4 regions of the Nonomuraea sp. NPDC049421 genome follow, and region 2 is predicted to be linked to each of the others. Evidence: riboswitches for the same ligand, from Rfam matches in the RefSeq annotation. Region 2 holds a riboswitch; each other region holds the start of a gene.
What was found. Region 2 has a riboswitch for cyclic di-AMP ahead of AB0K18_RS02005 (C40 family peptidase). Riboswitches for the same ligand answer to the same signal wherever they lie in the genome.
Positions count from the first base shown of each region.

Region 1: it holds a riboswitch for cyclic di-AMP, as region 2 does, so the genes downstream of both, AB0K18_RS41235 (C40 family peptidase) here and AB0K18_RS02005 (C40 family peptidase) in region 2, are expected to answer to the same signal.
Region 3: it holds a riboswitch for cyclic di-AMP, as region 2 does, so the genes downstream of both, AB0K18_RS12045 (hypothetical protein) here and AB0K18_RS02005 (C40 family peptidase) in region 2, are expected to answer to the same signal.
Region 4: it holds a riboswitch for cyclic di-AMP, as region 2 does, so the genes downstream of both, AB0K18_RS16195 (CHAP domain-containing protein) here and AB0K18_RS02005 (C40 family peptidase) in region 2, are expected to answer to the same signal.

Region 1 covers NZ_JBFAQA010000034.1:53,689-60,651, reverse strand. Annotated here, with positions in the region: gene lysX (bifunctional lysylphosphatidylglycerol synthetase/lysine--tRNA ligase LysX) at 1-1,431, shown strand, start outside; gene AB0K18_RS41240 (LuxR C-terminal-related transcriptional regulator) at 2,057-2,269, shown strand; gene AB0K18_RS41235 (C40 family peptidase) at 2,468-3,397, opposite strand; cyclic di-AMP (ydaO/yuaA leader) riboswitch at 3,520-3,671, opposite strand; gene AB0K18_RS41230 (amino-acid N-acetyltransferase) at 3,949-4,524, shown strand; gene AB0K18_RS41225 (RDD family protein) at 4,610-5,995, shown strand; gene AB0K18_RS41220 (RDD family protein) at 6,109-6,597, shown strand.
Region 2 covers NZ_JBFAQA010000001.1:435,156-442,118, reverse strand. Annotated here, with positions in the region: gene AB0K18_RS02020 (glycosyltransferase family 4 protein) at 1-632, opposite strand, end outside; gene AB0K18_RS02015 (M48 family metallopeptidase) at 599-2,101, opposite strand; gene AB0K18_RS02010 (hypothetical protein) at 2,113-2,946, opposite strand; gene AB0K18_RS02005 (C40 family peptidase) at 3,079-3,585, opposite strand; cyclic di-AMP (ydaO/yuaA leader) riboswitch at 3,680-3,845, opposite strand; gene AB0K18_RS02000 (C40 family peptidase) at 4,581-5,495, opposite strand; gene AB0K18_RS01995 (NYN domain-containing protein) at 5,642-6,963, opposite strand, start outside.
Region 3 covers NZ_JBFAQA010000005.1:361,094-368,056, forward strand. Annotated here, with positions in the region: gene AB0K18_RS12035 (sensor histidine kinase) at 1-1,188, shown strand, start outside; gene AB0K18_RS12040 (response regulator transcription factor) at 1,185-1,862, shown strand; gene AB0K18_RS12045 (hypothetical protein) at 1,875-2,831, opposite strand; cyclic di-AMP (ydaO/yuaA leader) riboswitch at 2,837-2,975, opposite strand; gene galT (galactose-1-phosphate uridylyltransferase) at 3,047-4,120, opposite strand; gene AB0K18_RS12055 (DeoR/GlpR family DNA-binding transcription regulator) at 4,117-4,893, opposite strand; gene AB0K18_RS12060 (TrpB-like pyridoxal phosphate-dependent enzyme) at 5,183-6,508, opposite strand; gene AB0K18_RS12065 (uridine kinase) at 6,513-6,963, opposite strand, start outside.
Region 4 covers NZ_JBFAQA010000008.1:153,328-160,290, reverse strand. Annotated here, with positions in the region: gene AB0K18_RS16220 (polysialyltransferase family glycosyltransferase) at 1-793, shown strand, start outside; gene AB0K18_RS16215 (DUF6716 putative glycosyltransferase) at 777-1,943, opposite strand; gene AB0K18_RS16210 (hypothetical protein) at 1,940-2,884, opposite strand; gene AB0K18_RS16205 (aldo/keto reductase) at 2,978-3,793, shown strand; gene AB0K18_RS16200 (Gfo/Idh/MocA family oxidoreductase) at 3,876-4,829, shown strand; cyclic di-AMP (ydaO/yuaA leader) riboswitch at 4,946-5,082, shown strand; gene AB0K18_RS16195 (CHAP domain-containing protein) at 5,095-5,793, shown strand; gene AB0K18_RS16190 (ABC transporter ATP-binding protein) at 5,856-6,963, opposite strand, start outside.

The sequences.
Region 1 (6,963 bases), on a different contig from region 2:
CGCCTTCGCAGCGAGGGCGTCGACCCTTACCCGGTGAATTTCCCACGCACGGCCACCAACGCCGAGGTCAGGGAGAAATACCAGGGCCTGGAGCCCGACACCTCGACCGGCGACAGGGTCGCGGTCGCGGGGCGCGTCATGCTCAACCGCGTGGGCGGCAAGCTCTGCTTCGCCACCCTCCGCGACGGAGACGGCGATCTGCAGGTGATGATCTCCCTCGACAAGGTGGGCGAGGAGTCGCTGGCGAGCTGGAAGCGCGACGTCGACCTGGGCGACCACGTCGGCGTGAGCGGCGAGGTCATCACCTCGCGGCGCGGCGAGCTGTCCATCCTGGCCGACAGCTGGCAGATCACCGCCAAGTGCCTGCGCCCGCTGCCGGAGAAGCACATCGGCCTCACCGACCCCGAGGCGCGGGTGCGCCAGCGCTACGTCGACCTCATCGTCAACGACGAGGCCAGGAAGATGGCCCGGGTCCGCAGCGCCACCGTGCGCGCGGTGCGCGACTTCTGGCACGAAGAGGGCTACCTCGAGGTCGAGACGCCGATGCTGCAGCCGATCCACGGCGGCGCGGCGGCCAGGCCGTTCAAGACCCACATCAACGCCTACGACATGGAGCTCTACCTTCGCATCGCGATCGAGCTCTATCTCAAGCGGCTCGTGGTGGGCGGCATCGAGAAGGTCTTCGAGATCAACCGGAACTTCCGCAACGAAGGCGCCGACTCGACCCACAACCCCGAGTTCACGATGCTCGAGGCCTACGGCACCTACCTCGACTACAACGACATGGCCGACCTGACCCAGCGCATGTACCAGAAGGCCGTGGTGGCCGCGCTCGACACCACGGTGGTCGTGCACGACGGGCAGGAGATCGACCTCGGCATCGCCGAGTGGCCGCGCATCACGCTCTACGGCGCGGTCTCGCAGGCCGTGGGCGAGGAGATCACCACATCCACCACTCTTGAGGAGCTGCGCAAGCTGGCCGACCGCCGCGAGGTCCACTGGGACCCGAAGTGGGGCTCGGGCAAGCTCGTGCAGGAGCTGTTCGAGGCGCTGGTCGAGCACACGCTGGTGCAGCCGACGTTCGTCATGGACTACCCGCTGGAGACCTCGCCGCTGACCCGCCAGCACCGCGACAACCCGCTGCTGACCGAGAAGTGGGACCTCATCGGGTTCGGCACCGAGCTCGGCACCGCCTACTCCGAGCTGATCGACCCGATCGAGCAGCGGCGCAGGCTGGTCGAGCAGTCGCTGCTGGCCGCCGGCGGCGACCTCGAGGCCATGCAGCTCGACGAGGACTTCCTGCAGGCGCTCGAGTACGCCATGCCGCCGACCGGGGGCATGGGCGCCGGCATCGACCGGATGATCATGGCGTTCACCGGCAAGAACATCCGCGAGACCATCCTGTTCCCGCTGGTCAAGCCCAGCCACTGAGCCCAGCCACTGAGCCCAGCCACTGAGCACATGTGCGGCGGCGCTGCCCTGAGGGCGGCGCCGCCGTTTCGCGTGCGTGGTCACGGCGCTTCTGGACGCCTGCGCCGAAGCCGTTTCGCGTGCGCGGCCAGGACCTTCTGGACGCCTGCGCCGAACCGCATTCTGGTCGGCCCGCTTTCCGACATCTGATCGTCTGTAAGCATCTGGTCAAGTTCGCGGGCCCGCAGGCAGGTCGGGCGCGCAGGCGCGGGCGGCTCTGCCGCGTGGCCAGGGGCTGCCGTCGCGAGCCGGCCCGCGACGAGGCCGCGCCGCCCTGGAACACCTCGCCGACCGGCCGTTCCGTCGTGCTGCCCGTACGTCGGCCGGGCGGTTTCTCATGGGTGCGAAGAGAAAGATCGAAAGGCGTTCAGCGCCGATTTTCGCGTTGTGCGGGCCTGTTATTTGGCGGCGTTCTGTAGTGCTTTATCGCCAGGGCGTCACATATTTCGGATCATGTCAATAGCGCTGGTCAAGCCACACGGTTGTCATGCTTGACGACCTTTCCAGGATGCGTTTACGGTCTGCGAGGAGCAACCTGGGTCCGGTCGAGAGGCCCACGTTCTGCTGTTGGGGGGGAGGGCTCCCGATGGAAGTGCTCACTGAAGGTGTTGAACTCAGCCATGCGGACCTCGCATTGCTGTCGGAGCTGGCGAAAGGGGTCACGGTCGATCGGGTGGGCAGACGGCTTGACATCAGCGGCCGTACCGTTCGCCGGAGACTGCGGGGCATCTGCGACCGCATCGGCGTCGCCACGGCGATCGAGGCCGTGGCCTGGGCGGCCCGCCGCCAGCTGATCTGATCACCGGCGACGGGCTCGTGTGGGGCGGGCCCTGCGGGCCTCTGTAGGGCCTTCTGCGGACCTCGCGGGGCGGCCCCTGCCAGAGCGGGCTCCTGCGTGCTCGGTCGGGGCGGCTCGGTCGGGGCGGCTCGGTCGGGGCGGCTCGGTCGGGGCGGCTCGGTCGGGGCGGCTCGGTCGGGGCGGCTCGGTCGGGGCGGCTCAGTCGGCGATGCGCACCGCGCCGGCGAAGGGCCGCCGCTCGATCGAGGCGATGCGGACGACGTCGCCGGTCCGCGGGGCGTGCACCATCATGCCGCCGCCGAGGTAGATGCCCACGTGGTGCAGGTCGCTGTAGAAGAAGACCAGGTCGCCCGGGCGCAGCTCGGAGCGGTCGATGTGGCGGCCCGCCGTCCACTGGCTGCCGGTGTAGTGCGGCAGCGAGATGCCGACCTGCTGGTACGCGGCCATGACCAGGCCGCTGCAGTCGTAGGAGCTGGGGCCTTCCGCGCCCCACACGTACGGCTTGAGCTGCTGCGTGAGCGCCCACCTGGCGGCCTGGGCGGCCTTGCCGCTGCCCACGATGGGCAGGTTGACGCGCTGGGCCCGGGTGCCGGGCCGGCCCGCCTCGCCGAGCGCCCGCCTGAAGAGGTTGCTCTCGACCTTGGTGACCAGCGTGGTGATCTTGTCGCGCTTGCTGTCGAGGTCGGAGATGAGCTTCTCGACCTCCTTGATGCGGCTGGCGGCGCCCGCCTTGGCCCGCTCGGCGGCCTCCCTGGCCTTGGTGACCTGGTTGACGGCCTCGCCCTGCTGCTGCTCCAGCACGTACGTGGTGGCGGCGCGGTCGAGGAACTCGTCGGGGTCGTCGGAGGTGGCGAAGGCGAGGGCGCGGCTGAGGCCGCCCGTGATGTAGGCGTTCTCGGCCAGTGCGGCGGCCTTGGCGCGCTTGGCGGCGAGGTCGGCCTCGCTGGTGGCCAGGGTCTTCTTCGCGGCGTCAGCGGCCCTCTTGGCGCTCTTGAGCTTCTCCCGCTGGCTGTTGTACTCCTCGGCCAGCGTCTCGATCTCGGTGTGCATCTTCTCGACCTGCTTGGCCAGGTCTTGGAGCGAGGGCTTGGGGTCGGCGGAGGCGGAGCCGACGGGGGCGGCGACCAAAAAGGTGGCCAGTGTGACACTTATTACACCGAGCAGACGCGACCGCCGGGAGGCACGTTGCGGACGGCGGGCGTGCTCGCCCGCGGTCGTCCTCTCACGCCTGCGCGTGCGCTTCACCAACCAGCTCCTCTCGTCGACGCCTGCCGGGTTAGCTGACGGGTTCGGGCCGGAGCAGCCCTACCGGACGTTGCGGATTCACCCCGGTGGTGGCGCTGGGGGGCGTCACCGGCGGTTCCCCGGCTCCTCCTCGCGGAGGATTAGGCGTGTCGCCCGCGCGCGACACGCGGGGAACATCGTCGCTGGACACTAATGCACTCCGGGTTCGTGCTCAACCAGAACTGCCGACTCTGTAGAGGTTTCACAACCGAAGAGTCACAAGGTGATCTCGTGCCTGGCCGTACGAAACGCAACTTATGACGGATTTGCCGCCCGATCTGGTGACTCGCGGGCCTGCTCAGAGCGCGTGCTCGGATGAGCACGAGTTGTAACAGCATGGGCCGAGACGTGGGAGTTAGGGCCGAGCCGTAATGACATCTGTACCCTGGAGGGCCATGGAGCAGGTGGCCGAACTGACAGCAGCCGAGACCGCGGTGGTGGTCCGGCGCGCCCGCACGCCCGATGTGCGGGACATCAGGAGGCTTGTGGACACCTACGCGGGGGCGGGCACGGGCTCGCGGCTCCTGAAGAAGGCCACCGTCACCCTGTACGAGGACGTACAGGAGTTCTGGGTGGCCGAACGGGGCGGGCAGGTCGTCGGTTGCGGTGCGCTCCACGTGCTCTGGGAGGACCTCGCGGAGGTCCGTACCGTGGCCGTGGACCCGCAGTGCCGTGGCATGGGCGTCGGCCATCGGATCGTCTCGGCGCTGATACAGCAGGCGAATGATCTAGGTCTGCGGCGTGTGTTCTGTCTGACTTTTGAGGTCGACTTCTTCGCAAGACTGGGCTTTCGCCAGATTCAGGGCACGCCGGTCTCACCCGAGGTGTACGCCGAACTGCTGGCCTCGTACGACGAAGGTGTCGCGGAGTTCCTCGACCTGGAACACGTCAAACCGAACACCCTGGGCAACACCCGCATGCTGCTGCATCTGACATCGGGTGACGCGGACCTTGACCAGATGGAAAGGTGATTGTTGATACCTATGTCGATACGTTGGGCGGCACAGGCATGTGTCCTGACACGTGCCACATGCGCACTCGAAGCGAGGTGACACGGTGAGCACCGGACAGCCGCCGTATCCACAGGACGAATCCGGCGAGAATTCTGCACCCGGCACCCCTTACGGGCAGCAGAACGCGGGCCGCCACCCCGGCGAGCCCGACCCGGACGTCACTGTGGTCGGCTACCGGGCGGACGACGCCTACGGGCAGCAGCCCCAGTACGGACAGCAACAGCAACAGCAGTACGGCTATGGCCAGCAGCAACCCCAGTACGGCCAGCAGCCGCCCTCATACGGCCAGCAACCCCAGTACGGCCAGCAGGGCCAGCAGGGCTACGGTCAGCAGCAGCAGTCGCAGCCCGGTTACGGGCAGCAGGGCTACCCCCAGCAGGGCTACGACCCCCAGCAGCAGCAGGGCTACGGTCAGCAGCAGCAGTCCCAGCCGGGCTATGGCCAGCAGCCCCAGTACGGACAGCAGCCCCCGTCGCAGCCCGGCTACGGTCAGCAGCAGGGTTATGACCCCCAGCAGGGCTATGGCCAGCAGGGCTACGACGCCCAGCAGGGCTACGGCCAGCAGCAGGGCTACGGCCAGCAGCAGCCGTCCCAGCCCGACTACGGCCAGCAGCACGGCTACGGCCAGCAGCCCCCGTCCGGCCAGCAGGGCTATGGCCAGCAGCAGCAGTCGCAGCCTGGCTACGGCCAGCAGGGCTACGACGCCCAGCAGGGCTACGGCCAGCAGCAGGGTTACGGCCAGCAGCAGCAGTCGCAGCCCGGCTACGGGCAGCAGGCCTACGGCCAGCAGGGCTACGACCCCCAGCAGCAGTACGGCCAGCAGCCCGGCTACGGGCAGCCCCAGCCGTACGGCCAGGGCGGTTACGGCCAGCAGCCCGGCTACGGGCAGCCCTACGGCCAGCCGGTCGGCGTCCAGCCGCCCGGTGCGCCCGCGCCGCTCGCCGAGTGGTGGCAGCGCCTGCTCGCCAGGTTCCTCGACGGCGTCATCTTCGGCATCGTGCTGTACGTGGTGCAGCTCCTGCTGGCGCCGCTGTACCCCTCCTACAGCTCGATCACGGGCCTCACGAGCGGGCTGACCTTCGGGATCCTGTACTACGTGGTCGTCTCGATCGTCGTCACCATCGTCTATCTGCTCTACGACTTCCTGCTGACGAAGATGAAGGGCCAGACCGTCGGCAAGATGGCGCTGGGCATCAAGGTCGTCCAGGTCGGCGGGCAGCTGCAGCCCGACGGCGTGCCGACCGACGTCGCACTCAAGCGCGCCCTGCTGACGGTGGGCGGCTACATCTTCTACTGGGTGCCGATCCTGGGCCCGATGATCGCGGGGCTCATCTACGCGCTCAACGGCGCGTCGCAGCTCTGGGACAAGCCGCTGCACCAGACGTTCGGCGACAAGTTCGGCAAGACCGTGGTCGTCAAGGTCAGGTAGCCCTTCAGGGCGACACAAGGGCCGGCTCTGCGCCGGCCCTTGTGTTATGTCCGCGTCCCCCGGTGAAAATGGTCAGAGTCCCCCGTGCGCTGCGAACACGTGAGGTGGGAGATATGGCCGGGACACCGCCAGGACCGCAGGCCCGCCCCGCTGAATGGTGGGAACGCCTGGCCGCCCGCTTCATTGAAGCGCTCGTCTTCGGGGTCTTCTATTACATTCTGTTCATTACGCTGTGGGGCTTCTTGCGGACTGTCGGGATGTCGGAGGTGTTCGGTGGCCGGCTGCCCGGGGTGATCGGTTGGGCGGTGGCCGGGTTCGCTTATGCCGGTTACGACTGGTGGGCTCATTCACGGCGCGGGCGCACGTTCGGTAAGGCGATCATGCGGATTCACCTGGCGCCGGGCGACCGGCCGCCCCGTACGCTGCTGAAACGGTCGCTGGTCTATCCGGCCCCGCTGATGCTCATGGGCATTCCGGTGGTCAATCTGGTGGCCGGAATGCTGCTCTTCGGCGTGGGGCTGCTCATCCTCATGGACAAGCCGCTGGAGCGGGGACCGCACGACAGGGTGGCGGGAACGCGGGTGGTAAAAGATCTTCGGTGAGACCGGCGTACCTGGGGCGACGTCTTTTCGTAAAATTTTCGGTTGATCCGGTAAGGAGCCTGGAGAGACTGGCATTAGGCTATGGGGCGTCCGGGTTGCCGGATGATGGCGCCCCTGCGACACGCAGGGCATCTGTGTGCCGCTATGGTCGGGTACGGGTGGTCATCGCCCGCGCGTCATGAGGAGCCGGGCTCCCGTGGCGGCGCGCCGAGCGCGTAAAGCGCCCCCGAAACCCCGCTAGCCGTGGAGGCGAAGGACGAATGGAAGCCCTAACGGACGTATTGTCAGCGCTCATCCCCCCTCTGGTGGTGGCCGGCGCCTTCATCTTTGGCGTAGTGAAGTTGGTCCGCTCCGAGGCCGTGGGGG
Region 2 (6,963 bases):
TTGCGCGGCACCAGCCGCGACACGCACACCACCACGGGCCGCTCCCCGAGGCCCAGCCGGGCCCTGACCGGCGCGCCCGCCGCGGGCTGGAACTGCTCGGCGTCCACGCCGGGCGCGAGCCTGACGAGCTTGCCCGGCGGGATGACGGGAGCCAGCCTGGCGCGGGTGTACTCCCCCAGGTACGTCACCACGTCCGCGTGCCCGCCGATCCTGCGCAGCACCGAGCGGAAGCCCGGCGCGCTCGCCCACGACGCCTCGTGGCCGTGGGTGAGCATCACCACCCGCTCGGCGCCCGCCCCGCGCAGCCGCGGGGCGAGCAGGCCGAGCGGCGCCGCCGCCCCGAACACCACGGTCCGCACGCCGTGCGCGGCCACCAGCCCGGCCGCCGTGCGCGCGACGGCCGGGACGGGCAGCATGAGCCGCGTGGGGTGCCGCACGACGCGGAACGGCTGGCGCCGGTCGAACTCGGCGCTGCCCGGCCAGGCGGGGGCGTAGACCGTCACGCCCGGCGTGCGCAGCGCGAGCCCGTGCACGAACGACTGGATCCCGCCCGTGCGGGGCGGGAAGTCGTTCGTGACGAAGAGCACGGCGGAAGGCGTCACGGGATGGGCACGCCGTTCAGCCGGGCCCATACGCGGGCCATGGCGATGCGCTCGGGACTCGACGGATGGGAGGCATAGAGCACATATTCCACCGCATTTGGCGTCAAGTCGGAAATGTTGGTCGTTGCCAGGCGTTTTTGCATGGCGATGAACGTGGCCGGGTCCCGCGTCAGGTCCAGCGCGTGCACGTCGGCCCTGGCCTCGATGTGCCGGCTGATGAGGTTCTGGGCCGGGCCCAGCAGGAACCCGCCGATCGTCATCAGCCCCAGCAGCGCGCCGACCGCCCGCGGATCGGTGATCGAGGTGACCTTCGTCCGCCGCCGCAGCGGGTCGAACACCAGGTAGAGCAGGATCGCGCCGAACGCCGAGCCGAGCGCGCCGATGAGCGTGCCGTGCAGGACGTCGTCGTACTTGGCGTGGCCCAGCTCGTGCGCCACGACCAGCTCCACCTCGCGCTGCGGGGCCTTGAGCAGCGTGTCGTAGACGACGATGCGGCGCGTGGCGCCGAAGCCCGACACGTACGCGTTGAGCGCCGTCGTCCTGCGTGAGGCGTCGGCCACCAGCACGTCCTCCACCGGCACGCCGTCGCGCGCGGCCAGGTCGAGCAGGTTCGTCCGCAGCGTGCCCTGCTGCATGGGGGTGAACTCGTTGAACAGCGGCTCGAACACCACCGGGTAGACGAACGAGGCCGCCACCGTGAACGCGAACGCCCCCAGCGCCGCCGGGATCCACCAGCGCCGCACGTGGCGGGCCAGCGCGACCAGGACCAGCAGCATGAGGCTGAGCAGGACCGTCTCCACGCCCAGGTTCTTCAGCCGGTCCGCCGTCCAGCCCGCCCAGTCCTGGGTGGACAGGCCGTACTCGCGCATGATCGTCTCGAACCACATGCCGAGCGGCCACCTGAGTGCCTCGACGATCGCGGTGATCACCACGGTGCCGATGATCACCCGCAGCCACCACGGGCCCTTCAGCACGCCCAGCACCTTCGCCCCGAACGGGGTCGCCACCAGCAGGCCGGCGAAGATGAGGGTGAGCGCGAGCGAGAGGTAGCTCGGCAGGCTCGTCGCCGCGTCGAACGCCTCTCCCCTGGCGATCTGGGCGGCGGTGAAGTCGCGCGCCGGGTCGGGCGGGCCGCCCGTCAGGACGTGCCACGGTGTGGTGAACGCGGCCACGGCGATGATCACGATGCCCAGCAGCGCCAGCGCCACGCCCGCCTGACGGCGCAGCGCCGGCGTGGTCACCCCCCGCTCGTCCATCCCCGCACCCTTCCCCCCGCCCCCGGCGCCCGCGCCGTCCGGCCCGCCGGCCGCTCCGCTGTCCGGCCCGCCGCTGCGGGCCTTCCCCTGGTTCGGCCCGCTGATCGGCGGATCACTCGCGGCGGGTTCCGTGGCCGGTGCGCCTGAGGCGCCCACCGCTGTCAGGGCGCCCTCCGCTTCTCGGGCCTCCTCCTCCGGGGCGTGGTTCGTCTCCCGGTCGTCCGGGTCTTGTCGTTCGCTCATCTGCCTCCCCTTCACACGAGCTGATCCCGCACGTACGCGCGCCACCGCGCGGTCAGCGTCGCGACGGAGAGCCCGAGCGCGGCGAGTGCCCGATCGGCCCCGTCCACGCGGGCCGCACGGTAGAGCCTCACCAGGGTCCCCTCACCGAACCGGTCAGCGAGGAAGCGACACGCCAGCCACGCCTCCTGGTACGCCCGCGCGAGCCCGGCCGGGTCACCCCCGTCCGCCGCGAAAGCCGCAGGTCCGGGCAGAACGGTCGGGAGCCGCCCGGCGCGCACTTCGGCGGCCAGCTCGGCGGCGGCCGTCGCCACGGGCAGTCCGGCGTCTCGGTAGGCGACGTAGTCGGCGAAACCCTCGTACAGCCAGACGGGCAGTCCGTCGGTGCCGGCGACGACGTGGGTGAGCTCGTGGGCGAGGACGACGTCCCTGCCGACGGGGTTGAGGGTGGCGAACGCCTCGGGGACGACGATCACCCGTGCGCCGTCGGCCACCGCCGCGAGCCCGTCCACCCCGCCCACCCGGGCCAGGCGTGCGGCCTCGCGGGCGTCGGCCGGGACGACGATCAGGGGACGTACGGGGCGGGCGAGCACCGCCGACACCCGCCGGCCCGCCGTGTCGGCCGCGCGCGCCAGCTCGTCGAGCCCCGCGGCGTCGAACCCGGCGTCGAACCCGGCGTCGTGGCCCACGACGGTGGACCACCTGCCGCGGCGTACGACGTGGGGCCCCGGCCACAGGTCGCGCGCCTGCGCGGGCAGGACGGGCGCGTCAGGCAGCGGGGCGGCGGCCGAGACGGCGAGGAGCACCAGCCCGGTCACCGCGGCTCGTCGGCTCACCTGCTCGGACACAGTGCCCGATCGTATGCGCTGCCTTGCGGGTCAAGGGCCGGGAACGCGAGAGCACCCGTACGCACCCCGCGAGGTGAAGCTCGGGAACGCGAGAGCCCCGTCCGGATCGGGGAGGATCCGGACGGGGCTTCTTCACACGCCGGGACGGACGGCGCCGACGAAGGACGACCTTCGCCATCCGCTCAGCTTGTCGATGCGTACCCGTTCACCTGTCCGCGGTGAATGGATCATCTTGCCCTTGCCGACGTACATGCCCACATGGCCGAGCCCGTTGAAGAACATCAGGTCACCTGGCTTGAGATGGCGCCAGGAGACCTTCTTCCTCGTGCGGACGAACTGGCTGCTCGCCACGCGCGGGAGTTTGACGCCGGCCTTCTTCCAGGCGAACTGGACGAGGCCTGAGCAGTCAAACGCACCAGGTCCTGTGCCCCCGTAACGGTACGGGTCACCGATCTGCTTCTTGGCCACGGCGACGGCCTTGCCGGCCCTCGCCTTCTGCCGGGCGGCTTTGGCGGCCCTCTTACGGGCCTTCGCCGACGCCGTGGTGCGGGCGGTGGTCGCCGCCTTCACCGTCGTGCCGGCCGCCGCACTGGTCTCGCGGGTCGTCGCCGCCTGAGCCGCCGGGGCATGGAGGACCATACCTCCGGCCGTCACGGTCATCGTGAGTGCAACACCACTCAGGGCAAGGCGGGACAGGCGGGGGTTCTGCAGGGAGTTAGACAGGATTTCTCCTTGTGTCTTCCACGAACGCCTACCGGGTTAGCTGACGGATTCGGGCGTGGAAGTCGCCCTACGGCGCGATGGGCGCGCCGATTCACCCCTGATCCCTCGGGGAACGTGGGATCGCTGGGTCCCCGGCTCCGTGCCTCCTGGCTGCACGGATTCGGCAGGTCGGCACCCCGATCAGAAGTGCGATGGGGATATCAGGGCCGACCGGCGGATTTTTATCTGTCTCACATCGGGAGGGACCGATGCCGGTTCGCGGCGACATGGCTTGTTCACCGCGACGACGCCAGAAGCTACGCCGAAGGGTCAAGGATCGGCAAAGCGTGAATGGCCCTGTAAAGATCAGATAGCAGGATTTGTCAGACTTGAAACCCCTGCTGGAACCCCAGGTCTTGTGACCAAAATGTGACCTCACTCACACTTGCTTTCGCGGGCTTTTGTCAGGTCCCAGTAGTCACAGGAGTCACACCAGTCACAAACGCGAACACCCTTCTCGCCCCGCTTGCCGACCGGACGCGAGGGACGTCGCCCCGAAAAATCCACCCTTTGTACGACTCTCCCTAGTAGTGACCGATCAGGAGGTCAAGCCCATCGCGCCCAGGTTGATCAAGGAGCCCGCCAACTATAGATCTTCGTAGAAGAGCTGCGACACGGATCACAGCCGAGCGGCCACCGCGTGCGCAGAGCGCTGATGCTGAACGCGACTGCGATGAGGGGCGTGCCAGACGCGATCGCCAAGAGCCGACGCCAGGCCGAAACCCCCGCTGTCACGCAGTAAGCCCCGGCGGCCGAACCGCCGGGGCTTACGCAGCCAGACCAAAACCTTCGCGGCCGGGCTTAAGCGGCCGAATCACCCGGATACCGGGAGCCGGATGCCGGATGCCGGGAGCCGGGAGCCGGGAGCCGGGTTACGGGCGGATGGCGCCGACGAGGTTGCGGCCGTAGGCGGAGAGTTTGACGACCTTGACGACGTCGCCGGTCTGCGGCGCGTGGACGATCTGCCCGTTGCCCGCATAAATGCTGACGTGTCCCAGGCCCTCGGAGAAGATGAGGTCGCCGGGCTGCAGGGCGTCCAGGGAGACCCGCCGGCTCTGGCCCCAGGCCCACTGCTGCCACGTCGTCCGGGGCAGCGAGACCCCGGCGGCCCGCCAGGCCGCCTGCGTGAGACCCGAGCAGTCGTACCCGCCCGGCCCGGTGCCGCCGAACACGTACGGCTTGCCGACCTGCGCGTACGCGAACCGCAGCACCGCCGCCCCGCTCCCCGACGCCGGCCCGGTGTACTTGATGCCCGTGCTGTTGGGGTTGCCCGGGTTGTACGCCCCCAGCTTCTTCAGCAGCTTCTTCTGCTGCGCGATCAGCTTGAGGATCTCCGAGCGTTCCTTCTGGACGGCGTCGCGTTCCTTGTCAGCGGACTTGAGCGCCTTCTGCGCCTTGTCCCGCTCGATCTTCAGCCCCCGGTTCTCCCGGTCGAAGGCGGCGAGCTTCTGCAGGCGTTCCTGGGAGAGCTGCCCGGCCACGGCGAGCCCGGACAGGCGGCCCTGAGGATCGTTCGAGCCGAAGATGCCGGGCCATGAGGTGATGTCCTCGCCCAGCTTGTAGCTGTCGACGGCCATGCCGGCCACCTGGGCGCGCAGGTCGGCGACGGTGGCCAGCTTGCGCTTGTAGCTCGTGTCGAGCGAGGAGTAGGTGCTCTTGGCCTTCTTGTAGCGCTCGGTGGCGGTGTTGTACCGGTCGACGACCTTGTCCGCCTTGTCGTTGAGCTTCTCCAGCTTGGCCTTCGCCTGGGCCAGCGTGGGCTGGGGATCAGCGAGGGCCTCTCCCATCGGAGTCAGCATCAGTCCGAACGCGAGACCCGCGGCCATCGGCACCCGGCCAAACCTCACTGTATCGCCCTCCCCAGGATTTACATCTGGGGCGAAATAGTACAGAAGTGGCGGGTGAGCTAGTGCTAAACCTACCAATTCGTAACTTAGGCGCGACTCAGTCGGCGCAGCAGCAAACCAGACGGAACGGGTCTGGCTCCCATCCGGCGTACGGACTCGGCCACCTCGCGGTCGGACGAGACGACGGCGATGGCCCGGCCCGGCGGCTCGGCGCGGACGAGCTGGCGGATCAGGTCGTCGGCGATCTCCCCCGGCGCGCTGAACAGCACCCGCACCCCCCGCGGCGCCACCACCTGCACCGGCGCGTTGAGCTCCGCCCCGTCGAAGACCACCGTCACCTCGACGCGGGTCTGGGCGACGAGGCCGCCGAGCCCGTTCATGAGCCGGGTGCGCTGGTCGGCGAGGGTGAGCGTGCCGTAGCCGGTCTTGGTGACGTTGTAGCCGTCGATGATGAGGTGCACCTGCGGCAGCGCGAGGAGCTGGTCGAGCAGCTGCGGGTCGTCGTCGGCCAGCGCGCGGGCGGGCACGCCGCGGACGTTGGGGCGCTCTCCGGTGACCGCCGCGACCGAGTCGGCGGGCCGGCTGATCGTGGTCGGCAGCGCCAGCTCGCGGCGCAGCCCGGCGGAGGCGTCCTGGAGGGCGTCGAGCAGCACGCGGATGCGGGCGTCCTCGATGCTCCTGCCCTCGCGGGCGGCCCGGCGCGAGGCTTCGAGCTGCTTCTCGACGTCGGCGAGGCGCTCGCGCAGCCGCCGCAGCTCGGCCTCGGCGCCGCTGCCCGCGTGGGAGGCGGCGGTCCTGGCCTCCTCGGCGGCGTGCTCCATCTCCTCGGCCCGCCGCACCGCCGCCTTGGCCCGCTCACGGGCGTCGTGGAGCTTGCGGCGCAGGTCGGAGTTCTCCGCGCGGGCGGCCTTGAGCTGCTCGCGCAGCCGGTCGGCCTCCTCCTTGGCGGCGGTCTTCTGGGCGGCGAGCTGCTCGCGCAGGCGGGCGACCACCTCCTCGCGCTCGGAGCCCTCCGCCGCCACGGCCGAACGTTCGAGGTCGGCTCGGGCGGTTTCGATCATTTCCGCCCAACCCGGCGGCCGGGTCAGATAGGCTGCCGCCGCCACCAGCACGGGATCGGCCGCCGGTGGCACGTTGCCCTCGGCCAGCGCGGAGACCAGCTCGGGCCAGCCCGCGGCGACGGACTCGGCGACCAGCTCGCGGAACTTCTTGTCGTTCTCGAGCTGCGCCGCGATGGGCGCGCTGCCGAGTTTGGCGCGTTTGCGGGGGTCGAATTTGGCGATGCCGCGCAGGGGTGGCGGGATCGTCGCAGCCGGCATCGTGCCGAGGACCTGCGACGCCAGATCGACGACGTTGAGCCGCACCTGCTCGGGAAGCGGGCGAGACAGGCCTTCACCCGCTGAACTCA
Region 3 (6,963 bases), on a different contig from region 2:
GCGGAGGACCAGGCGGGCGCGTCCTTGCTCCTCGACCTCGGCCTGTGCGGGCTGGCGGCCGCGTGGATGCTCGGCATGTTCACCCTGCGTCCCGGCTGGTGGGACCGGCCGCGAATCATGGGGGTGTTCGTCGCGGGGCTGCTCGTGATCACCGCTGTTCTGGTGGCCCGTCACCCCGTTTTCGGGCTCTTCACCCCTGCCCCCTACATCTACTCCTTCACGGTCCTGCGCTGGCCGTGGCGGCTGCTGGGCGTCGCCGCCACGGCGGTCCTTGCCGGTACGGCGCAGGCCTCCGGCATCCCCAAGACGGACGTGTTCGGCCTGACGATGCTCGTGACCATCGTCGCCTTCAACATCGCCATGATGTGCGCCTGCGCTTGGGTCCTGCGGCTCGCCGAGAAGGAGGAGGAGCGGCGCGAGCAGACCCTCGAAGAGCTGAGCCGGACGAACCGGCTGCTGGAGGCTTCGCTCGCCGAGAACGCCGGCCTGCATGCCCAGTTGCTCGCCCAGGCCAGGGAGGCGGGCGTGCTCGACGAACGCCAGCGGATGGCCCGCGAGATCCACGACACCCTGGCCCAAGGGCTCACCGGCATCATCGCGCAGCTCCAGGCTGCCGAGCAGATGCACGAGGTCCCGGCGCCGTGGCGCCGGCCCTTCGACGCCGTCAAGAACCTGGCGAGGGAGAGCCTGGCCGAGGCGCGGCGCTCGGTCGACGCGCTCCGGCCCGAGCATCTGCGGACCGCACGCCTGAGCGACGCGCTCGCCGACGTCGCCGACCGGTGGTCGAAGCTGCACGGGCTCACCGTTCACGTCACGACGACCGGCACGGTACGGCCCATCACACCCGAGGCCGAGTTCGCGCTGCTGCGCACGGCACAGGAGGCATTGGCCAACGTGGCCAGGCACGCGGACGCGACCAGGGTCGGGGTCACACTGTCCTACCTGGAGAACGCGGTCGCGCTGGACGTGCGTGACGACGGCAAGGGCTTCGATCCGCCCGGTCCCGAAGCCGGCACGGCCACAGGCGGCGGGTCACGGCCGCCGTCCCCCAGTGGCGGATTCGGCCTGACCATCATGCGGCAGCGCGTCGAAGGACTGTCCGGCACTCTGCAGATCGAGTCCGAGCCCGGCGCCGGCACCGGGATCTCGGCCTGCATCCCCACCCTGCCGGCCGGGAGCCACGCATGACAGATCACAGGGCCGAGGCGGCGGCCGGGACCCCGATCCGGTTGGTGATCGCGGACGACCATCCGGTCGTCAGGGACGGGCTGAGCAGCATGTTCGCCTCCGCGCCCGGATTCGAGGTGCTGGGGGAGGCCGAGGACGGCGCCTCAGCCGTACGGCTCGCCAGGGAGCTCCAGCCCGACGTGATCCTGATGGACCTGCGCATGCCCGGCATGGACGGGCTGTCCGCGATCATTGAGCTGACCAGGCTCGGCGTCACCGCGCGTGTGCTGGTTCTGACGACCTACGACACCGACACCCACGTTCTTCCGGCGATCGAGGCGGGTGCGACCGGCTACCTGCTCAAGGACTCTCCCCGGGAGGACCTGCTGCGGGGCGCGCGGGCCGCCGCCAAGGGCGAGAGCGTGCTGTCCCCTTCGGTGGCCGCACGGCTGATGAACCGGGTCAGGACGCCCGCGCCGCAGCTGCTCAGCCGGCGTGAGCTTGAGGTCCTCGAACTCGTGGCGGCCGGGAACACCAACCGTGAGGCGGCCGCCCGGCTGTTCATCACCGAGGCCACGGTCAAGAGCCACCTTCTCAACATCTACGCCAAGCTCGGCGTGGGAGACCGTGCCGCCGCCGTCACCGAGGCGTTCAACCGGGGTCTGCTCGTCCCGCGCGCGCCTGAACCGCCCTGACCCTGCACCTGCTCAGTTCATCGAGATGTGCACGTGATCGTAGTGGTTCTCGGTGATGCTGCCGCGGTCGGACATCGTGCGCCAGCCGCTGCCGGAGTTGATGCGCTGCTTCCAGATCACGTACTTCACGCCGAGCTTGTCCTTGTTCTGCAGCGCCCACTCCGCGATGCGGTCGCCGAGCGCGTTGTTGGCGGCCGAGGGCATGCTGCCGCCGGTGCTCATCATGAAGTCGCAGGCCCGGCCGAGCGGGTGCTCGCCGCTGGCGCCCCCGCGGAAGCAGCCCACCGTGAACGGCAGCGCGAAGTTCTTCTCCACCTGGGCCTTCATCAGCCGCGTACGCGGGGTGATGTTGTCGGTGCCGCCGGGCAGCTCGGGCGCCCAGGTGCCGTTGGACTTGCGGCCCGTGGCGACCGGCACCAGGTCCTGCAGCTTCTTCTCGATGTCCTTGATGACGTCCTCGGCCTCGCGGCGCCGGCCGGCGACCGTGGCGGCGTCCGACTTGATCTTGGCCGTCAGCGCGGCGGCCTCCTCGCTGGCCTTCTTGCGCTCGTCGCGGGCCTTGGCCACGCTCTGCACGACGGCCTGCTGCTCGGCGGTGAGCTGTTCGAGCAGGGCCGCGCTGCCGCCGTTGCTGGGCAGCATGAAGCCGGGCAGCGACGGGTCGACGTTCTGGTAGCGCAGGCGGGCGATCTCGGCGACCCGCTGCTCGGCCGCGGCCAGCGTCTGCTCGGCGGCGGCCAGCTTGGCCTGCGCGTTCTTGGCGGCCTCCTGCGCCTCGGCCAGCTCGACCCGCTTCAGGTTGTACTTCTCGATGAGCTTGTCGACCTTGTTGTTGAGCTGCTTGAGCTGGGCGCGGAGCTCGGACTCGGTCGGTTTGGGCGCGGCCGTCGCGACGTTCGCCGGGAGGATGGCGAGGGCGGCGGCGGTGACGAGACCGATGGCAAGTTTCGCGGGGGACGAAGCCGCCACGTAAGAGTTCCTCTCCCTCTGCCGGCCGGGTTAGCTGACGGGTTCGGGCATGGAGCTCCCTACCGCTGTCGCGGATTCACCCCAAGGTGCGGATTGGGTCCCCGGCTCCCGGGCGACGCGCCCGGGATTAGGCGGGCGGTCGGCCGGGTTATGGCCGCCGCATATGGGGATATTAGTGGTAGATCACGAGTCATGCGACCTTAAGTAGAAATCTATTAGTGATCTATCTGTGACCGGAGCAGCCGCGCCGCTTCCTCCGGGCGTACGTCGTTCACGAACGCGCCCATCGCCGACTCCGAGCCGGCCAGGTACTTGAGCTTGTTCGGCGCCCGCCTGATGCTGAACAGCTCCAGGTGCAGGTACGCCAGCTCCCTCCCCGTACGCACCGGCGCCTGGTGCCAGGCCGAGATGTACGGCATCACGACCCCGAACAGCCCGTCGAACGCCCGCAGCACCGAGGTGTAGAGCGGCGCGAACGCGGCCCGCTCCGCCTCCGTCAGCGCCGCCAGGTCGGGCACCTGCCGGTGCGGATACACGTGCACCTCGAACGGCCAGCGCGCCGCGGCGGGCACGAAGGCCGTCCACAGCTCGTTCGCGGCCACCACCCGCGTGCCCGCGGCGCGCTCGGCGGCCAGCACGTCGGCGAACAGGTTGCCCTTGTACCGCTGCGCCGCGCCGAGCTGCAGCTTCGTCCTGGGCGTGACGTACGGGTAGGCGTAGATCTGGCCGTGCGGGTGGGCGATGGTGATGCCGATCTCCTCGCCCCGGTTCTCGAAGCAGAAGACCTGCTCGACGCCCTCGATGGCGGACAGTTCGGCCGTGCGGTCGGCCCACGCCTCCATGACCAGCTCCACCTGGTCGTCGGAGAGCCTGGAGAAGGAGGAGTCGTGGTCGGAGGTGAAGCACACCACCTCACACCGCCCCACTCCCGGCCGGACCTCACTCAGCCCACCGACATCCTCATAAGTCCCGAAATTTCCGGAAAAAGAGGGGAAGCGGTTCTCGAACACGACCACGTCGTAGTCGTACGACGGGATCTCCGTCGACCGCTCGTCGCTCGACGGGCACAACGGGCACTCGGCCGTGCCGCCCGTGGGCAGGAACGTCCGCGTCTGCCGGTGCCCCGCGATCGCGATCCACTCCTCGGTCAGCGGGTCGTAGCGCAGCTCGGAGGCCGGCGGCCGGGGCTCGAGCGGCCGGCGGTCGATCGCGCTCCTGTCGGCGTCGTCGCGCCGGTCGAAGTAGATCAGCTCCCGTCCGTCGGCGAGATGGGTGATGGTGCGCTTCACGAGCCCTCCGCGATGATCAGTTCGCCGGCCCGTTCGGCCAGCTCAGTGCGTGCTTCCTCGGGCAGGCCCGCGTCGCTGACGACCACGTCGGCCTCGCTCAGCTCCGCGATCGTGCTGATGCCCACGGTGTTCCACTTCGTGTGGTCGGCGGGGACGACCAGCCGGGTCGCCGCCGCCACCAGCTCCCTGTCGGTCTCCGACTCCAGCAGGTTGGGCGTGGTGAACCCGGCCCGCACGCTCATTCCGTGCACGCCGAGGAAGAGCGTGTCGACGTGCAGGCGGCGGATCGCGGCCACCGCGACCGGCCCCACCAGCGCGTCGGACGGCGTGCGCACGCCACCGGTCAGCACGACCGTGCGGTCGGCGCGCGGGTTGCGGTGGAAGACCTCGGCGACCGGGATCGAGTTGGTGATCACGGTCAGCTCGGGCACGCCGATCAGGTGGTGGGCCAGCGCCCACGTGGTGGTGCCCGCCGACAGCGCGACGGCCGTGCCGGGGCGGACGAGCGTGGCCGCCTGCCGGGCGATGGCCTCCTTCTCCTGCTGCTGGCGGGCCGACTTGGCGGTGAAGCCGGGCTCCTCGGTCGAGCCGGGGCCCAGCGCGGTCGCGCCGCCGTGCACCTTCTCCAGCAGGCCGCGCTCGGCCAGCACCTCGAGGTCGCGCCTGATGGTCATGTCGGAGACGCCGAGCTCGCGTACGAGGTCGGCCACCCGTACGCCGCCGTTGCTGCGGACGCGTTCGAGGATCGCCTGCTGACGCTGCTGTGCGAGCACACCCGCTCCTTCCAACACATTCCACCAAATTATGACACGGATTTGTTGGGGAATGTTAGTTCGTGCGGAACGCTTGCGCTGGTCAGCGTGCCGGGAGACGTTGAAGGCCCAACCGGTGCCGATCAAGCGGAGGCGAGCTCATGGCCAGACGCGCACGTAAGGGCAAGGCGCGCAAGAAGAAGAAGGCCAACCACGGCAAGCGTCCCACCGCGCGATGACCTGCGCGATGACCTGCGCGTGACCTGCCGGGTGGCCGCCCGCGCGGCCGCCCGCGCGGCCACCCGGCGGCCTATCCGGGCAGCCCCTGTCCAGGCAGTTCTGTGAGCGCCAGGTCGATGCGCTCCTGCGGCAGCGCGTAGTCCTCCAGCTCATCGGCCAGGTAGCGGTCGTAGGCGGCCAGGTCGAAGTGGCCGTGACCGCACAGCGCCGTCAGGATCACCTTCTCCTCGCCGCTCTCCTTGCAGCTCAGCGCCTCGGCGATGGTCTCCGCCAGCGCGTGCGTGGGCTCGGGCGCCGGCAGGATGCCCTCGGTGCGCGCGAACCGTACGCCCGCCGCGAAACACTCCCGCTGCGACCGGGTCACCGCCTCGAACAGGCCCAGCTCGTACATGTGCGACAGCAGCGGCGACATGCCGTGATAGCGCAGGCCGCCCGCGTGGATCGGGTCCGGCACGAACGAGTGGCCCAGCGTGTGCATCTTCAGCAGCGGCGTGAACCCGGCCGTGTCGCCGAAGTCGTAGGCGTACGCGCCGCGCGTGAACGACGGGCAGGCCGCCGGCTCGACCGCCCTGAACTCCGTCGCCAGCCGCCCCGCCAGCTTCTCCCGCAGGAACGGGAACGACAGGCCCGCGAAGTTCGAGCCGCCGCCGGTGCAGCCGATCACCAGGTCCGGCATCTCGGGCAGCTGCGCGAGCGCCTCCTCGCCGATCACCGTCTGGTGCATGAGCACGTGGTTGAGCACCGAGCCGAGCGCGTAGCGGGCGTCGGGGTTCGCGCCGGCCACCTCCACCGCCTCGCTGATCGCGATGCCCAGGCTGCCGGGCGAGTCGGGGTCGTCGGCCAGCACCTTGCTGCCCGCCCCGGTCGCGGGGGAGGGGCTCGCGTGCACGGTCGCGCCGTACACCTGCATGAGCGAGCGCCGGTACGGCTTCTGGTCGTACGACGCCCGGACCATCCAGATCCGGCACTCAAGATCGAACTGGGAGCACGCGAAGGCCAGCGCAGAACCCCACTGCCCCGCGCCCGTCTCCGTGGTGAGCAGCCGCACCCCCTCGCGCGCGTTGTAGTACGCCTGCGGCACCGCCGTGTTCGGCTTGTGCGAGCCCGCCGGGGAGACGCCCTCGTACTTGTAGTAGATCCTGGCCGGCGTGCCCAGCGCCTGCTCCAGGCGGCGCGCCCGCATCAGCGGCGTGGGCCGCCACAGCCGGTAGACGTCCAGCACCTCCTGCGGGATCGGCATGAACCGCTCGCCGCTCACCTCCTGCCCGATCAGCTCCATCGGGAAGAGCGGCGCGAGATCGTCGGGGCCCACGGGCTGCCGCGTGCCGGGATGCAGCGGCGGCGGAGGCGGTGCGGGCAGGTCAGGGATGATGTTGTACCAGTTGCTGGGGATCATCGCCTCAGTGTGCGCCGCCGCGTCCGCGCGTACCAGTACCGTCGGGCACCAGCACGGCGAGGCGCGCCGGATGGTCCGATCGCACCACCACGTCCGCACTCAGCTGCGGGTCGGTCTCACGCTCGTACCGCTCGTACGCGGGCAGCTTCCACCGCTCGTCCTCCGGCGTGCCGCGTTCGAGCGCGCCCCGCGACAGCCACAGGTGCACGCTCACCTCGAACGCCAGCCCGCGCCCCAGCAGCAGCGTCCCGTCGACCAGCACCACCCCGCCGGGCGGCAACTCCTCGTACGGCGCCCGGTAGGCCCGGTCGATGGAGCTGTCCCACAGCGCGGGCAGCACCCGGCCGGTCTCGCTCGCGTCCAGGACCTCCCTGCGCAGGGCCTTCACGTCCAGCCAGTCGTCGTAGAAGGCGTCGGGGTCGGTCCTGCCGTACTCCAGCCGCAGCGACGCCGGC
Region 4 (6,963 bases), on a different contig from region 2:
CCACCTCGACCTGGTGCCGGGCCTGACGCCGCTGCTGCTCAGCGAGTACGGCGTCGCCCCCGAGACCCTGCCCGCCGAGCGTTTCCTCGCGATCGTGGACGAGGTCGCCGCCGCCACCCCGCCCCCGCCGGCAGGCCGGGCGGTCGTCCTCGGCCAGTACCTGTCGGCGCTGGAGATCGTCACGCCCGAGGAGGAGGCCGCGCTGCACGAGACGATGCTGAAGGCGCTGGCCGCCCGCGGCCACACCTCCGTCCTCTTCAAGCCGCACCCGGCCGCCGGGCGCCGGCACGCCCAGCTGCTGCGGGCCGCCGCGGGACCGGCGGGCGTGCGGCTGGAGGTGGCCGGGGAGAGCGTGCCGGCCGAGGCGTGCTTCGCGGCGCTGCGGCCCGAGCTCGTCGTGGGCTGCTTCTCCACGGCCCTGGTGACCGCGTGGCGCTATTACGGGCTGCCGGTGGCCTCGTACGGCACGGAGCTGGTCCTGGAGCGGCTGACCCCGTACGAGAACAGCAACCGCGTGCCCGCCACCATCGTGGACGCGCTGCTGCCGCGCCTGTCGGCGGACGGCGGCGTCGAGCAGCCGCCGGAGACGGACCTGCCGGCGCTGGTGCGCGCGGTGGGCTACTGCATGCAGGCCGACGCCTACCCCGGGCTGCGCCCCGAGGGCGTCGCGTTCGACCCGCGCTACTTCAAGCGCCGCCGCCTGGAGGCCCTCGGCCTGGCCGGACCGCCGCCCGCGGCGGCCCGGCCCGGCACGCTCACCCGCATCCGCAGGAAAATCAGGTCAGCGCTCTGAGGTAGCGGCGCACGCGGCGCTTGGCGCGGTACCCCACCCGCAGCATCTTGGGCGGCACCTCCACGCGGAGCCTCGCCCTGCGCCGCGCCGCCGCGTGCTCGGGCCCGTCGAGCAGCGACCGCGCGGGCGTGTCGGGCCCCGCCTCCACGAGGCCGGCCAGCCGCCCGGCCCAGTCGTCGCGCTCGGCGGGGTGGAAGTAGTTGGCCGCGCACCAGGTGGGCGACGCCGTATGGAAGCCGCCTTCGGCCAGCTCGTCCAGCGTGCCCAGCAGGTCGCTGCCCTCGAACACCAGGTTGATCATCTCGGCGCTGACCCCGAAGTCGCGCAGCACCAGCGACGGCACCCCCATCGCGATGGCCTCCAGCGCCGCCGTCGAGCTGACCGTGACGAACCCGGCCGCCCGCTCCAGCTGCTCCCGCATCGGCCCGGCCGCGAACGTCAGCCGTCCCGGCTCCCCCATCTCGCGCCACAACCGCTGGTACGGCAGCCGCTCGTTGTGCGTCTGCCGCTCGCCGTCGAGGGCGCGCAGCTTGACCACGACCTCCAGGTCGGGCCGGTCGGCCGCCAGCGCGGCCAGCGACAGCAGGATCTGCTCGCGCTGCCGCCGCTCGCGCGGCACCTTGGCCTGAGTGGCGAACACCACCCGGTCGCCGCCGCCGGCGCCCCGCTGGGGCCGCAGGAAGGGCAGCCTGGCCAGGCCCACCGCGCCACCGCCGCCGAGCCGGCCGGCGATCGCGGTGAACTCGGCCACCTCGCGCTCGCTGTGCACCACGAACAGGTCGCAGCCGCTGCGGAACGTCCACGCCTTCTCCGTGGCGGGCACGGAGATGCCGGGCAGGCCGGAGACGAAGACGGGCCGGGGCCGCAGGCCGTCGAGCACCTCGGCGACCAGCACGTCCACCACCGGGCCCGTACAAGCCACCAGGATCGCGTCGGGCCTGGTGCGCTCGGCCAGCCGCCGCAGCGACCGCGCCGACAGCACCGGCGGCACGGCCCGCTCCCCCACGGCGGCGGCGATCTGCTCAGGCGAGGGCGCGATCGGCGTGCGGACCACGACCAGGTCGGTCACGCACCCGGGAGGCAGGTCGTCGAGCAGGCAGGCCGCCCATTTCAGATACGAGTCGGAGTCGGCGACGGCCAGCACTCTCACCCGGGAACTCCTGTCAAATGCGAGCGCAGGGCGGGCACCGCCCTGCTGGTCCACCAGTCATCGGGTACGTCCACGGGCTCGACGGCGACGCCGCGCGGCCCGAGCAGCACGCGCAGCGACGTGATCGCGGTCGAGGGCAGGCTGAGCACGCGCTGGTCCGCGTCGAGGCCGCGCAGCGTCAGCTCGGCCGGCACGCCGCCGTCGTGGACGGTGATGCCGGGACGCTCCCGGATCAGCGCGACGTCCACGGGGTCCTCGCGGCGGTGCGGGTAGTAGGCGAGCGGCTCGCGCGCGGCCAGGTCGGTCAGCCAGCGCAGGTAGTGGTCGCGGCGGATGAGACCGTTGCGGACGAGCGAGGTGCCGAGCACGACCGTACGCTCGGCGGGGCCCTCGGAGCTGGGCGGCTGCGCGCGCAGCCAGGCGAAGTCGTGGCGGACGAGATGCACCCCTGCTTCCCGTACGGCTTCGGCGAGCCGGTCGTCCACGGGCAGCGCGGTGAAGACCGACACCTCGCTCAGCCGCAGCCGCAGCGCCGCGGCCAGGCCGAGCACCGCACGCAGCCGTCCCCCTTCGGCGCGGGCCCGCAGCAGCGGCCGGTACGGCCCGGCGGCCAGTAGTTCGAGCAGCCGCAGCGTGGCCAGCCCGTCGTCCACCACGACGACGCGTCCCGGCCTGGACAGCAGCCAGCGCAGCTGCACCCGTCCCGAGAAGGCGTCGCCCACCGCCAGCGCGCGGCGCGGCATGCGCTCGCGCGGCTCGGCCAGCTCCAGCCCGCCGGGCAGCGCCATCGAGCGCAGCTCGCGCCGGGTGGCCTTGAGCGGGCGCAGGCCGGCGCGCGGCACGACCGCCGTGGCCGGGCCGAGCAGCCCGGCGTGGTGGGCCTCGACGGCGCACAGCATCTGGAGCGGTGACTCCACCCAGGCCGACGCCTGTTCGACCACTCCTGCCCTCCCAGGTGATGGGCCGTTCACGACCGCTTCAAGCTAGCCCGCCCGGCTTAAGCCGCCAGGAACGCGGCGTGAACAATGGAGGGTATGAACTCGCTCATGCTCAACACGGACGGCGTGCAGATCCCGCAGCTCGGTTATGGCGTCTGGCAGGTACCTGCCGAGGAGGCCGAGCAGGCGGTCACGACCGCGTTCAAGGCCGGCTACCGGCACATCGACACGGCCGCCGCCTACGGCAACGAGGAGGGCGTGGGCCGGGCGGTGCGCAACAGCGGGCTGCCCAGGGAGAAGGTGTTCGTCACGACCAAGCTGGCCAACGGCGAGCACGCCCGCGCCGAGGCCGCCTTCGACGAGTCGCTGGCCCGGCTCGGCCTCGACTACGTCGACCTCTACCTCATCCACTGGCCGATGCCGCGGCAGGACAAGTACGTGCAGGCGTGGAAGGCCATGGAGAAGATCTACCGGGACGGCCGGGCCAAGGCCATCGGCGTCTCCAACTTCACCGTCGAGACGCTCACCAGGCTCATGGACGAGGCCGACATCGTCCCCGCCATCAACCAGATCGAGCTCCACCCCTACTTCCAGCAGCGGCAGATGCGCGAGTTCCACGAGGCCAACGGCATCCTCACCGAGGCGTGGAGCCCGCTGGGGCAGGGCAGGGGGCTGCTCGACGACCCGGCGCTGCGGGTGCTGGCCGACAAGCACCGCAAGACGCCGGCGCAGATCGTGCTGCGCTGGCACCTGCAGCTCCGGAACGTGGTGATCCCGAAGTCGGTGACGCCGGCGCGGATCGCCGAGAACATCGACGTCTTCGACTTCATCCTGGACGCCGAGGACCTCGCGGCCATCGGGGCGCTCAGCCGGGGGCAGCGGCTCGGGCCCGACCCCGACTCGTTCGAGTGACGGATGTGACAAAACGACATTCCTGATATTTCCGGCACTACCGACATAAGCCCATATTTGCCTTCCGTATACGATCGCCGGCGTGCGAGATTTCACTTGGGGAATAGCCGCCACCGGCGGCATCGCCCGTACCGTGGGTGCGGCGATCGTGGCGGAGCCCGGCATGCGGGTGGCCGCCGTAGGAAGCAGGAACCTGGCCAGGGCGCAGGCCCTGGCGTCGACCTTGGGCGCCGAGTCGGCGTACGGGTCCTATGAGGAGCTGTGCGCCGACCCGGCGGTGGACGCGATCTACGTGGCCACCCCGCACGCCCAGCACCTGCAGGTCGCCGCGGCCGCCATCGCGGCGGGCAAGGCGGTGCTGTGCGAGAAGCCGCTGGCCGCGACCGTGGACGACGCGGAGAAGATGGTGCGGCTGGCCCGCGAGGCCGGGGTCTTCCTGATGGAGGCCATGTGGATGCGGTTCAACCCGCTCATCAGGCGCATCAAGGAGGATCCGCGCTTCGGGGAGATCCGGTCGGTGCAGGCGAGCTTCGGCTTCGCCCATCCGTACGACCCGGCGCACCGCCTGTGGGCTCCGGAGCTGGGCGGCGGCGCCCTGCTCGACCTGGGGATCTACCCGTTCGGGCTGGCCCAGTTCATCCTGGGCATGCCCACCGACCTGCACGTCACCGGCTCCCTGGCCCCGAACGGCGTTGACGCGGAGGCGGCCGGCGTCTTGCGTTACCCCGGCGGGCGGCACGCTCTCGTGGCCACCTCATTGCTCGGGAATTACCCGAACGGGGCCAGTGTTGTAGGTACCCAGATGCGGGCGGACATCCAGGCACCGTTCTGGGCACCGCAGCGGATCGTGCTCTCCGGGCCGGCGATGGAGCCGGAAGAGCACGTGCTCGACCCGGCCGACAACGGTTACGCCGGAGAGCTCCGCGAAGTCCGCGCCGCCACGGCCGAAGGCAGGACCGAATCCTCGATCATGCCGCTTGACGAATCCCTTGCCATGATGGGGCTTCTGGCCGAGGCGCGCAGTCAGCTCGGCTGACTTTACTTTTATGGATTTGTAATCCTCTTGCCTCATGTATTACCTTATGGGCATCTTGAGGCATACGTCCGGTTTGTCCGGCTATGTCAGACCATCGCACGACACATCACAGGATCGTCCTGTGACCGCTGAATCCGCCACGTGCGGAACCGGGGACCCATGTCCTTTGGGGTGAATCGGCACTTCGGTGCCGTAGGGCAGCTTCCACGCCCGAACCCGTCAGCTAACCCGGTAAGCGGCATGGAAGCAAGGAGTAACCCCCTCGATGGCCAAGCATCGTCTTACCGCTGTCTCGAAGAGCACCATCGCCCGCGCCGTCCTCGGCGCCGGCGTCCTGGCCTCGGCCTTCGGCGTCCCCGCCGCGGCCCACGCCGACACCTCCACCGCGGTCGCCGCGGCCACCGCCGCGAAGCACCCGGCCAGCGCGCTCGCCGCCCACAAGGCGGGCGAGCGTGACGAAACCAAGATCACCGCCACCGCCGACCAGGTCCTGGCCGTAGCCAGGGCGCAGGTGGGCGTCTCGGAGAACGCCAGCGGCGGCGGGACCAAGTTCCAGCAGTGGTACGCCAACTCGCAGCGTGCCGCCGAGACCGTCGCCCGTGACGGCGGCAGCCGCAACGCCTACCTGAACGCCGCCTGGTGCTCGATGTTCGTGTCCTGGGTCGGCGAGCAGACCGGCGCCCGCCCGCAGGTCGGCTGGGACGCCTGGACCGTCGCCCACGCCAAGTGGTTCGCCGCCAACGAGCGCTTCGGCCACGAGGCCAAGCCGGGTGCCGTGGTGTTCTTCTCCTGGAAGGGCGGCAAGTCCCTGAGCGACATCCAGCACGTGGGCTTCGTCGTCAAGGACAACCACGACGGCACCATCTCCACCGTCGAGGGCAACACCGGCAACGGCAAGGTCGAAGAGCGGGTCCGGCCGAAGTCGCAGGTCGTCGGCTACGGCTACCCCGAGTACGCCGGCTGACCTTCCCTCGCGTCCCTCTTCGTGACAGCGGAACGCGCGCCCCTTCCCGGGGCGCGCGTTCGTCATGTCAGGAGGTCGGCGTACGGCCCCGGGAGCTCGCTGAGCTCGTCATGGGTGCCGCACTGCACGATCCGGCCTTCGCCGAGCACGACGATCAGGTCCGCCATCCGCACCGTGGGGAAGCGGTGGGTGATCAGCAGCGTGACGGCTCCCGGACGGCTCCTGGCCGCCTCGGCGTAGCGGGCGAAGACCGCGCTCTCGGCCGGTGCGTCCAGCGCGGCGGTCGGCTCGTCCAGCACCAGCAGCAACGGCTCCGTCCGCATCGACCCGCGGGCCAGGGCCAGCCGCTGCCACTGCCCGCCGGAGAGCCGTACGCCGTGCTCGAACGTCTCCCCCAGCTCGGTCTCCAGCCCCTGGGGCAGCCCGGCCACCACCTGGCCGGCGTCGGCCAGTTCCAGCGCCCCCGCCACCGCCGCGGGGTCGTGCAGCTTGGGCAGATCCCCCACGCCGACCGTCTCGCCGGCCGTCAGCTCGAAGCGGGCGTGATCCTGGAAGACGGCGCCGACCCTGGCCTGCCACGCGTCCTGCGCGAGGTCGCCGAGCGGACGGCCGTCCACCAGGATCGTGCCGCGCGACGGCCGATGCAGCCCGCACAGCAGCTTCACCAGCGTCGTCTTGCCCGACCCGTGCGTGCCGACCAGCGCGACCGTGGCGCCCGCGGGCAGGTGCAGGTCGAGGTCGTGGAGCACCTCGCGGGACGTCCCCGGGTAGGTGAAGGAGAGCCCGGCCAGCGTGATGCCGCTGCGCAGCGCCGGCGGCGGCGCCGCGGCACCTTGATGCTCATGACGGGCGGCCGCGTAGGCGCGGAGCCAGGCCAGGCGGGTGGCGGCGTGCCGGCCCGCGGCGGCCGAGCCGAGGTGGAAGGCGAGGCGGGCGGCCTGGGTGACGAACTGCACGCCGACCGTGGCCACCAGCACCACGTCACCCGCCGTCGCCTGGCCCCGGCCGGCCAGCCAGGCGGCGTGGGCGAGCGCGGCGACGTATCCCGTGAGGAACGTGGCCGAGCCCGCGAACGTCAGCAGGCCCGCCCGCAGCCGCGCCCGCCCGAGCGCGGCCGACACCGCGTCCCAGTGCCGTCCCGCCATCGCGTCCAGGACCTCTCCGGCACCG